3 regions of the Pantoea anthophila genome follow, and region 2 is predicted to be linked to each of the others. Evidence: riboswitches for the same ligand, from Rfam matches in the RefSeq annotation. Region 2 holds a riboswitch; each other region holds the start of a gene.
What was found. A riboswitch is a leader RNA that binds a small molecule or an ion and turns the genes downstream of it on or off. The one in region 2 is predicted to bind fluoride.

Region 1 (3,268 bases), on a different replicon from region 2:
GCTGGACGTGGCGATGTCGCTGCTGTGCGGCGTGTGTATTCCTTACATGATGTTTACCCGGCAGCAGCACAGCATTGACCAGATGACGGCCGTCTGGTTACTGCCGGTTGTGGCTGCCGAGGTCGCAGCGGTCAGCGGCGGCCTGCTGGCGCCGCACATTGCCGACACCCACGCGCAGCTCGGCATCATTATTACCAGCTACGTGCTGTGGGCTTACTCCGTACCGGTGGCGCTGAGCATCCTTGCCATCCTGCTGCTGCGTATGGCCCTGCACAAGCTGCCGCACGAAAGCATGGCAGCCTCAAGCTGGCTGGCCCTGGGGCCGATTGGCACCGGTTCGCTCGGTATGCTGGTCATCGGCGGCGATGCGCCCGGGGTGTTTGCCGCGGCGGGCATGCCGGAAATCGCTCACATCGCGCAGGGCGTGGGGTTCGTTGCCGGCATTCTCTTCTGGGGCTGCGGCCTGTGGTGGATGCTGCTGGCCACGCTGATAACCGTGCGATACTTTCGTGAAGGCATTCCGTTCAACCTGGGATGGTGGGGCTTTACCTTCCCGCTGGGCGTGTACACCGTCGCCACGCTGAAGCTGTCCACCCTCGTTGACCTGGCGTTCTTTAAAGGCTTCGGCGCGCTTCTTGTCGTCATGCTGGCCGCCATGTGGCTGCTTGTCGCTGTGAAGACGGTGCGCGGGGCATGGAGCGGGAAACTCTTTGTTTCCCCCTGCCTGGCAGGCCTGGACCGGAAGTCGTGAGTGAAACCTGCACGTCGCTGCTGGACCCCTTTCTGCGCGAGGAGCGCCTCGCGGCGATTACCGCGCCGCACGTAGCCGCGCTGAATCGCTGGGTCAGCGGGCAGCGTCAGGCCGGCGTGGAACTGCCGTGGTTTGATCCGGCCGACGGCGGGACCGGGGCCGGACTGCTTGTCCTGCTGCAGTCGCCGGCGCGCAGCAGCCCGTCACCCCGGTTCGTTTCGCGAGATAACCCGGGGCCGGCCCAGCAGAATCTGGGGCGGTTTCTGGCGGAGGCCGGTATTGCGCGCCGGGACAGCGTGCTGTGGAATACGGTGCCCTGGGTCAGTGACGGGCCGCAGAAACGGCCCTCAGCGGCGGACATCCGCAGCGGCTGCGCCTGGCTTGAGGGCGTGCTGGCGTATCTGCCCGCGCTGCGCGTGGTGGTGCTGGCCGGTGCCGTAGCGGCGCAGGCCCGCGGGACGGTCAGCTGCCTTCGCCCCGGCGTCACGGTGCTGACTATGCCTCACCCCAGCCCGCTGTCGCTTTGCACAAGCCCGGCAGTGCCGGAAAACATCCGCCAGGTGCTCCGCGAGGCACGCACTGCGCTGGCGGGCTGAGAGCGCCGCCGGAATAATACTGACAGGTTTTGCAACCGGCTCTATACTCACAGTACAGGGTGATGGCGTTCCACCCTTCCCAACCGCTCCGTTCAGGAGCTGATGACGCCTGATGTGACTCTTGATTTTCAGGAGGTGCGTCAGGCCGTCCTTACTTTCCTCCCGGCCTGCGTACTTCCCTCTATGGGGAGAGACCTGTGATACACGTTTTTGGCCACATTAATCCTGACAGCGACGCCATCTGCACGACCGTCGTCACCGCACACTGGCTGACCGGGCGCGGAATGGATGCCCGCGCATGGCGTCTCGGCGAGGCTAACCGGGAAACCCGCTTTATCTTTGACGCCGCCGGCCTCACGCTGCCGCCGCTGCTCGCTTTTCCGCTAAAGGATGAACGGGTCTGGCTGGTCGATTTCACCGAACCGGCACAGGGGCCTGACGACCTGCTCCGGAGCAACGTCGTGGGCATCACTGACCACCACCGGCTGGGCGGGCTGATAACGCAACTGCCGCCGGAGGTACATATTCGCCCGGTTGGCAGCAGCGCCACGCTGCTCTGGCTGCTGATGGACGCAGAAGCGCGCCGCATGCTGCCCCCGACGCTCGCCGTGCTTCTGCTGGGCGCACTCCTGAGTGATACCGTGAATCTTCGCTCGCCGACCACCACCGAAGACGATATCCGTTCGGCGACCGAACTGGGCGCACTGTCTGGCGTAAACCGCAGAGCCTTCGCCCGTGACCTCCTCACCGCAAAAACAGACGTCAGCGGCCTCAGCGCACAGCAGCTGCTGGACAGGGACCTCAAGGCCTTCGTCATTGCCGGCACCGACGTGCGCATAGCCCAGATTGAGGTCAGCTCACCGTCACAGGTTGCCCCCGTGATGAACGACCTGCTCGCAGCACTGGCGTATCTGGCAGACCAGTCGGGAGCTGGCCTGGCGGTGCTGATGCTGACCGACATTCGTACCGGGTTCTCAACGCTTTACTTCGCCGGGCGGGAGAGCGTTAACGTCGCCTCCTGCTCCGTACCGGGCATGCTCAGCCGCAAAAAGCAGCTTCTGCCGTGGCTTGAGTCCCGCCTTAACCAGAACGGAGGTTCATTATGACCTGCTACACCCACGCACTGATACTTGTGAACGATAAAAACGACGGCACTCTTCTGCTGAAACGGGCGGTCGCGCTGGCGCAGCCGCTCGGCATGAAAATCACCCTGGCGCACATCAGCGACGACTACCGGGAGATGAACTACGTGTCTGACAGCCTGATGGACGACGTCGTGTCGGAGGAGGTGCTGAAAGGCAAAGCGTTTATGAGTGAGCTGGCGGCCTCCGTGCCTGAGACGGTAGACACGCGGGAGCTGGTGACCATGCGCCGCGTTGAGGACGTGGAGAAGTGCATCGCGGAGCTGGGCGTGGACCTCGTGCTTGCCGGGCACCGAAACCGCTTTATGGGAATGCTCACCTCCCGCTCGGCGGACTACATCAACCACCTTACGGTGGATGTGCTTATCACTCACCTGACTGACTGAACCGGGAGAAACACCATGCGCTTTACACTGGATAACGTAACCGCCCGTGAAATTCTTGACTCGCGCGGCAACCCCACCGTTGAAGTTGAAGCCCGGACTACGGACGGGATGATGGCGCGCGCCTCGGTGCCTTCCGGGGCCAGTACCGGCTCGCGCGAGGCCGCAGAGCGCCGCGACGGTGACGCACACCGTTTTGGCGGTAAAGGCGTGCTGGATGCCGTCAGGGCGGTTAATACGGAAATCTGCCAGGCCGTGCGCGGCAGCGACGTGCGCGAACAGCGTCAGCTGGACAACATCATGCTGGCGCTGGACGGCACGGAGAACAAGAGTCGCCTGGGTGCCAATGCCATTCTGGGCGTGTCGCTGGCGGTGGCCCGGCTGGCGGCACAGGCC
Region 2 (3,268 bases):
AGATGCTGATGTCCTCTCCGGGCCGGTATCCCGCCTTTTCAATCGCCTGTACGATAAACGCCAGCGGGTCGCGGTTCGACGACACGGCGGGCGCAAAGCCGCCTTCGTCGCCCACTGCCGCCGAGAGGTTTTTGTCCAGCAGGATCTGGCGCAGCGCCTGATAGACCTCGCTGCCCTGGCGCACGGCCTCGCGCAGCGTGGGCGCGCCGTGTGGCGCTATCATGAACTCCTGAAAGTCCGCGCCCTGACCGCGGGCGTGCACGCCACCATTGATGATGTTCATGCACGGCACGGGCAGCAGGTTCGCCTGCAGGCCTCCCAGGTAGCGCCAGAGCGGCTCTTGCGAGGCCTGTGCCGCCAGCCGGGCCACCGCCAGCGACACGCCCAGAATGGCATTGGCACCCAGCCGACTCTTGTTCTCCGTGCCGTCCAGCGCCAGCATAATGTTGTCCAGCTGACGCTGTTCGCGCACGTCGCTGCCGCGCACGGCCTGGCAGATTTCCGTATCAACCGCCCTGACGGCATCCAGTACGCCTTTGCCGCCAAAACGGTGTGCGTCACCGTCGCGGCGCTCTGCGGCCTCGCGCGAGCCGGTACTGGCCCCGGAAGGCACCGAGGCGCGCGCCATCATCCCGTCCGCGGTCCGGGCTTCAACTTCAACGGTGGGGTTGCCGCGCGAGTCAAGAATTTCACGGGCGGTCACGTTATCCAGTGTAAAGCGCATGGTGTTTCTCCCGGTTCAGTCAGTCAGGTGAGTGATAAGCACATCCACCGTAAGGTGGTTGATGTAGTCCGCCGAGCGGGAGGTGAGCATTCCCATAAAGCGGTTTCGGTGCCCGGCAAGCACGAGGTCCACGCCCAGCTCAGCGATGCACTTCTCCACGTCCTCAACGCGGCGCATGGTCACCAGCTCCCGCGTGTCTACCGTCTCAGGCACAGAGGCCGCCAGCTCACTCATAAATGCTTTGCCTTTCAGCACCTCTTCCGACACGACGTCGTCCATCAGGCTGTCGGACACGTAGTTCATCTCCCGGTAGTCGTCGCTGATGTGCGCCAGGGTGATTTTCATGCCGAGCGGCTGCGCCAGCGCAACCGCGCGTTTCAGCAGGAGGGTGCCGTCGTCTTTATCGTTCACAAGTATCAGTGCGTGGGTGTAGCAGGTCATAATGAACTCCCGTTCTGGTTAAGGCGGGACTCAAGCCACGACAGAAGCTGCTTTTTGCGGCTGAGCATGCCCGGTATTGAGCAGGAGGCGGCGTTAACGCTCTCCCGCCCGGCGAAGTAAAGCGTTGAAAACCCGCCGCGAATGTCGGTCAGCATCAGTACCGCCAGGCCAGCCCCCGACTGGTCTGCCAGATACGCCAGGGCTGCGAGCAGGTCGTCCATCACGGGGGCAACCTGTGTCGGTGAGCTGACCTCAATCTGGGCAATGCGCACGTCGGTACCGGCAATGACGAAGGCCTTGAGGTCCCTGTCCAGCAGCTGCTGTGCGCTGAGGCCGCTGACGTCTGTTTTTGCGGTGAGGAGGTCACGAGCGAAGGCTTTGCGGTTTACGCCGGCCAGCACGCCGAGCTCGGTGGCCGAACGGATATCGTCCTCGGTGGTGGTCGGCGAGCGAAGGTTCACGGTGTCACTCAGGAGTGCGCCCAGCAGAAGCACGGCGAGCGTCGGGGGCAGCGTACGGCGCACTTCAGCGTCCATCAGCAGCCAGAGCAGCGTGGCGCTGCTGCCAGCCGGGCGGATATGCACCTCCGGCGGCAGTTGCGTTATCAGCCCGCCCAGCCGGTGGTGGTCAGTGATGCCCACGACGTTGCTCCGGAGCAGGTCGTCAGGCCCCTGCGCCGGCTCGGTGAAATCAACCAGCCAGACCCGTTCATCCTTTAGCGGAAAAGCGAGCAGCGGCGGCAGCGTCAGGCCGGCGGCGTCAAAGATAAAACGGGTTTCGCGGTTAGCCTCGCCGAGACGCCATGCGCGGGCGTCCATGCCGCGCCCGGTCAGCCAGTGCGCGGTGACGACGGCCGTACAGATAGCGTCGCTGTCAGGATTGATGTGGCCAAAAACGTGTATCAAGGGTCTCTCCCCATAAAGGGAAGTACGCAGGCCGGGAAGAAAGTAAGGACGGCCTGACGCACCTCCTGAAAATCAAGAGTCGCATCAGGCGTCATCAGCTCCGGAACGGAGCGGTTGGGAAAGGTGGAACGCCATCACCCTGTGATCTGAGTATAGAGCCGGTTGCAAAACCTGTCAGTATTATTCCGGCTGCGCTCTCAGCCCGCCAGCGCAGCGCGTGCTTCGCGCAGTACCCGACGAATTTTTTCCGGCACCGCCGGGCTTGTGCAGAGCGAGAGCGGACTGGGATGAGGCATCGTCAGCACCGTGACGCCTGGGCGCAGCTGACTGACCGTCCCGCGTGCCTGCGCCGCTACGGCACCGGCCAGCACCACCACGCGCAGCGCGGGCAGATACGCCAGCATGTCCTCAAGCCAGGCGCAGCCGGTACGGATGTCCGCCGCTGAGGGCCGTTTCTGCGGCCCGTTACTGACCCAGGGCACCGTATTCCACAGCACGCTGTCCCGGCGCGCAATACCGGCTTCCGCCAGAAACCGCCCCAGATTCTTCTGGGCCGGCCCCGGGTTATCACGCGACACGAACCGGGGTGACGGGCTGCTGCGCGCCGGCGACTGCAGCAGGACGAGCAGTCCGGCCCCGGTCCCGCCGTCGGCCGGATCAAACCACGGCAGTTCCACGCCGGCCTGACGCTGCCCGCTGACCCAGTGATTCAGCGCGGCCACGTGCGGCGCGGTGACTGCCGCGAGGCGTTCCTCGCGTAAAAACGGGTCCAGCAGCGATGCGCAGGTTTCACTCACGGCTTCCGGTCCAGGCCTGCCAGGCAGGGAGAAACAAACAGTTTACCGCTCCATGCTCCGCGCACTGTTTTCACCGCGACCAGCAGCCACATGGCCGCCAGCATGACGACAAGAAGCGCACCGAAGCCTTTAAAGAATGCGAGGTCAATCAGGGTAGACAGCTTCAGCGTGGCCACGGTGTACACGCCCAGCGGGAAGGTAAAGCCCCACCATCCGAGGTTGAACGGGATGCCTTCACGGAAGTATCGCACGGTTATCAGCGTGGCCAGCAGCATCCACCACAGGCCGCAGCCCCAGAAGAGAATGCCGGCAACGAACCCTATACCCTGCGCGATGTGACCGATTTCCGGCATGCCTGCCGCGGCAAACACCCCGGGCGCATCGCCACCGATGACCAGCAT
Region 3 (3,268 bases), on a different replicon from region 2:
GTGCCTGCAGGATTAACGCCGGTAGCGATCTAACGCCTGCCAGGCCTGCGCCGCCGCCACCTCAGGCGGCAGGCGTTTCAGTCTGTCGTTGAAGACTTCAATACCCAGCGGCCCCTGATAGCCTGCGCTTTTGAGCTTATCGACAAAGCGATCCACGTCGATAATGCCGTCGCCAGGCAGCAGACGCTGATGCTTCGCCATCGCCATCAGGCTCTGTTTGTCCTGAGCCGGAACGGCGGCCATATCACACAACTGCACCTCATAAATGCGGTCGGCCGGAATGCCATCCAGATGGGCGGCGTCGCCCCCGCGCGCGCAGATATGGAACAGGTCGACCACCAGACCAATATTCGGCTGGTCGAGCCGCTGCAACCGCTGCCACGCCAGCGGCAGCGTGTTATCCACACTGCACCAGGCCATTGGCTCATACATAATGCGCATGTTGTAGCGCGCGGCTTCAGAGGCCATCCAGCGCAGGTCATCATCGATCAGTTCGGCACAGCAATCTTCCCGGGTGCTGGCCGGAGCCTGAAGGGTATCGCAGCCCAGCGCCTGGGCGATCTGAATAAACTGACGCAGCTCTTCGCGCTTCTGTGCGCGCAGTGCCATGGGTGCGCCGGTGAAATCGCGCAGCACCTGGAGGTTGGTAAAGCCGGGTCCCTGCCGCGCCGCGATCTCAGCCAGCGCCGCCGCACCGCCCTCGCACGCCTCAACATCCTCGCGCCAGATCTCCACCTGATCGAAACCGGCGTCACGCGCCGCCTGGAGTTTCTGGCCGGGTTCACCGTTTAACAACACCAGGTTAAGGAAGGTGGGGTTGGTTCGCATTGCTCGGCTCCTTAATCGTCCGGAATAATCGGTGATGTTCAGGTCATGCCCCCGGTGAGAGACGGGCGTGACCTGAACCCCTCTGTTTCTCTGGCGCACAGGGGCCGGTTAACCGGCTCAGCCCAGCAGCGTCACCAGCGCAAAACCGGCAAACGCCATCAGCAGTGAACCGATCACATGCACCAGCGCGCTGGCCATCGCCCAGAGATACTTACCTGATTGTAGCAACACCATTAATTCTGCCGTGAAGGAGGAGAAGGTGGTCAGTCCGCCGCACAGGCCGGTGACGATCAGCAGTTTCCAGATCGGGTCGATGTCAGGGTGGCGAACAAACCAGGCCATCGCACCGCCAATCACCAGCCCGCCGATCAGATTCACCAGCAGCGTGCCGGGTGGCAGATTGGGAAAGAGCGCATTAAAGCGCATCGCGAACAGCCAGCGCAGCACACAGCCGGCCGAGCCGCCGATCATCACCGCCAGTAACGGTTTCAACATAACTTGCTCCTGGTTACAGATTAACGCCGGGCTGAGAGGAGAGGCAGAGATAAACTGCGCCTGACGCCTCAGCTCCCGCGAAAGGATTGAGTGTCAGGCGTCATCAGCCGGTGTTAAGCCCACCGGCGGTTGGGAAAGGTGGCACGCCATCACCTTGAGCCGGTGATAATACGACGCCCGTTTCAGGCTGGCAACCTTGCGCCGGGAAACCGGCCCGGCTGGCGTAAATGCTTGACGCCCACGCTGCGGGCGGGGTAATGCTGAGGAATGAAAGTCGGTGACGGAGAGGCGATGCGAACCCTGATTTTTGATACTGATATCAGCGTGGATGATGCTTTTGCGCTGGCCTATGCGGCGCGCACCCAGCATCTGCTGGGCATTACCACCGTTTTCGGCAACGTGGCGGTGGGTCAGGCGGTGAAAAATGCCCGGCTGTTCTGCCAGAAGATGGCGATCGACGCAGAGGTTTATCGCGGCTGCGCGCGACCGCTGGCGCAGGCCCCGTCGGCCCCCGCCACCCTGCACGGCCAGGACGGGCTGGGTGATGCGTTTGAAAACAGCTGTAGCGATCAGGCCCCCGGCGCGGTGCAGTTTATTATCGACAGCGTGCGGGCACAGCCGCATCAGATCACCCTGGTGGCGATCGGTCCGCTGACCAACATCGCCTCGGCCATTAATCAGGCACCCGACATCATTCCGCTGGTGAAAGAGCTGGTGATCATGGGCGGTGCGTTCGGCAGCGGGGGACACAGTGGCAACGTGACGCCCTTCAGCGAATTTAATATCTGGAAAGATCCGCATGCTGCCGATCAGGTGCTCACCTCGGCGCTGAACGTGGTGGTGATCCCGCTGGATGTTACCCACAAGGTCCTGATCACTGGCGAAGAGGTTCAGCGGCTGAATCAGCCAGTGCTGAGCGCCATCTGTCGCCCTTACCTGGCTTACAGTCTGGCGAAAGAGGGATTTAACGGCATGGCGCTGCACGACACCCTGGCGGTGGCATGGCTGAGTCTGCCAGAGGCGTTTACCCTGGCCGAAAGCCCGCTGCGGGTGATCACCGAAGGGATCGCCTGCGGTCAGACGGTGCGCAGGCTGAGCGCACTGGCCTCCCGGCAGGACCCGTTTGCCGGTCTGCCCGCCCAGCGCATCGCGCTCGGCGTGGATGCTGACGCGGTGCGGGCGCACTTCTTTAACACCCTCACCGCGCCCTGACGCGCTGGCTGGCCGCGTTACCGGTCGAAATGAATCACGCCTTTGATCAGTTCGCGATTGTTGATGACCTGCGGTTCAAAGGTTTCATCCAGCGTGGAGAACGCCAGAGAGTGATTCAGCATCATGCTGGCGCGCAGCTGACCGCTGGCCATCAGGGAGCAGACCCGATCAAAATCTTCGCGGGTGGCGTTCCGGCTCCCGAGCAGGGTGGCCTCTTTTTTGTGAAACTCACTGTCCGGGATCACCAGATCGCCTTTGTGCAGGCCGACATAGACGACCGTGCCGCCGTGCCGTATCAGGCTGACCGCGTTGTTCATGGCCGCCGGGTTGCCGGTGGCGTCGATCACTTTCAGCGGCAGCCGCCCGCCCGCTTGCTCGCGCAACGCGGCATCGAATGCCGCGTCTGCCGGGTTCAGCGCCACCAGGCCAAGCTGGTCAGCGACATGCTGACGACGAAATGCGCTGGTGTCCGCCACAATCACCTGCGCACCGCTGGCAGCGGCAATGGCAGCCACACCCAGGCCAATCGGCCCTGCACCCACCACCAGCACCTGCTCATCGGCGGTCACGCCAGCCCGACGCACCGCATGCGCGCTGATGGCAAACGGCTCAATCAGCGCAGCCGCCTCCGGTGTCACTTCATCCACCGCCAGCAGCGTGCTGACCGGCACGCTTAAGTAGTCGCTGAATCCCCCATCCTGATGGACGCCAATCACGGAGATCTGCTCACAGC

Region 1: linked by a shared signal. The riboswitch ahead of OJ965_RS00805 (DHHA2 domain-containing protein) and the one ahead of OJ965_RS02390 (DHHA2 domain-containing protein) in region 2 are both predicted to bind fluoride.
Region 3: linked by a shared signal. The riboswitch ahead of crcB (fluoride efflux transporter CrcB) and the one ahead of OJ965_RS02390 (DHHA2 domain-containing protein) in region 2 are both predicted to bind fluoride.

What each region holds. Positions count from the first base shown of each region.
Region 1 covers NZ_CP110471.1:164,731-167,998, reverse strand. The annotation lists gene OJ965_RS00815 (TDT family transporter) at 1-751, shown strand, start outside; gene OJ965_RS00810 (uracil-DNA glycosylase family protein) at 748-1,347, shown strand; fluoride riboswitch at 1,397-1,466, shown strand; gene OJ965_RS00805 (DHHA2 domain-containing protein) at 1,545-2,453, shown strand; gene OJ965_RS00800 (universal stress protein) at 2,450-2,875, shown strand; gene eno (phosphopyruvate hydratase) at 2,891-3,268, shown strand, end outside.
Region 2 covers NZ_CP110472.1:41,909-45,176, forward strand. The annotation lists gene eno (phosphopyruvate hydratase) at 1-724, opposite strand, end outside; gene OJ965_RS02385 (universal stress protein) at 740-1,165, opposite strand; gene OJ965_RS02390 (DHHA2 domain-containing protein) at 1,162-2,070, opposite strand; fluoride riboswitch at 2,149-2,218, opposite strand; gene OJ965_RS02395 (uracil-DNA glycosylase family protein) at 2,268-2,867, opposite strand; gene OJ965_RS02400 (TDT family transporter) at 2,864-3,268, opposite strand, start outside.
Region 3 covers NZ_CP110473.1:248,114-251,381, reverse strand. The annotation lists gene OJ965_RS03705 (alpha/beta hydrolase) at 1-16, shown strand, start outside; gene OJ965_RS03700 (sugar phosphate isomerase/epimerase family protein) at 13-828, opposite strand; gene crcB (fluoride efflux transporter CrcB) at 946-1,323, opposite strand; fluoride riboswitch at 1,411-1,486, opposite strand; gene OJ965_RS03690 (nucleoside hydrolase) at 1,615-2,535, shown strand; gene OJ965_RS03685 (zinc-binding alcohol dehydrogenase family protein) at 2,553-3,268, opposite strand, start outside.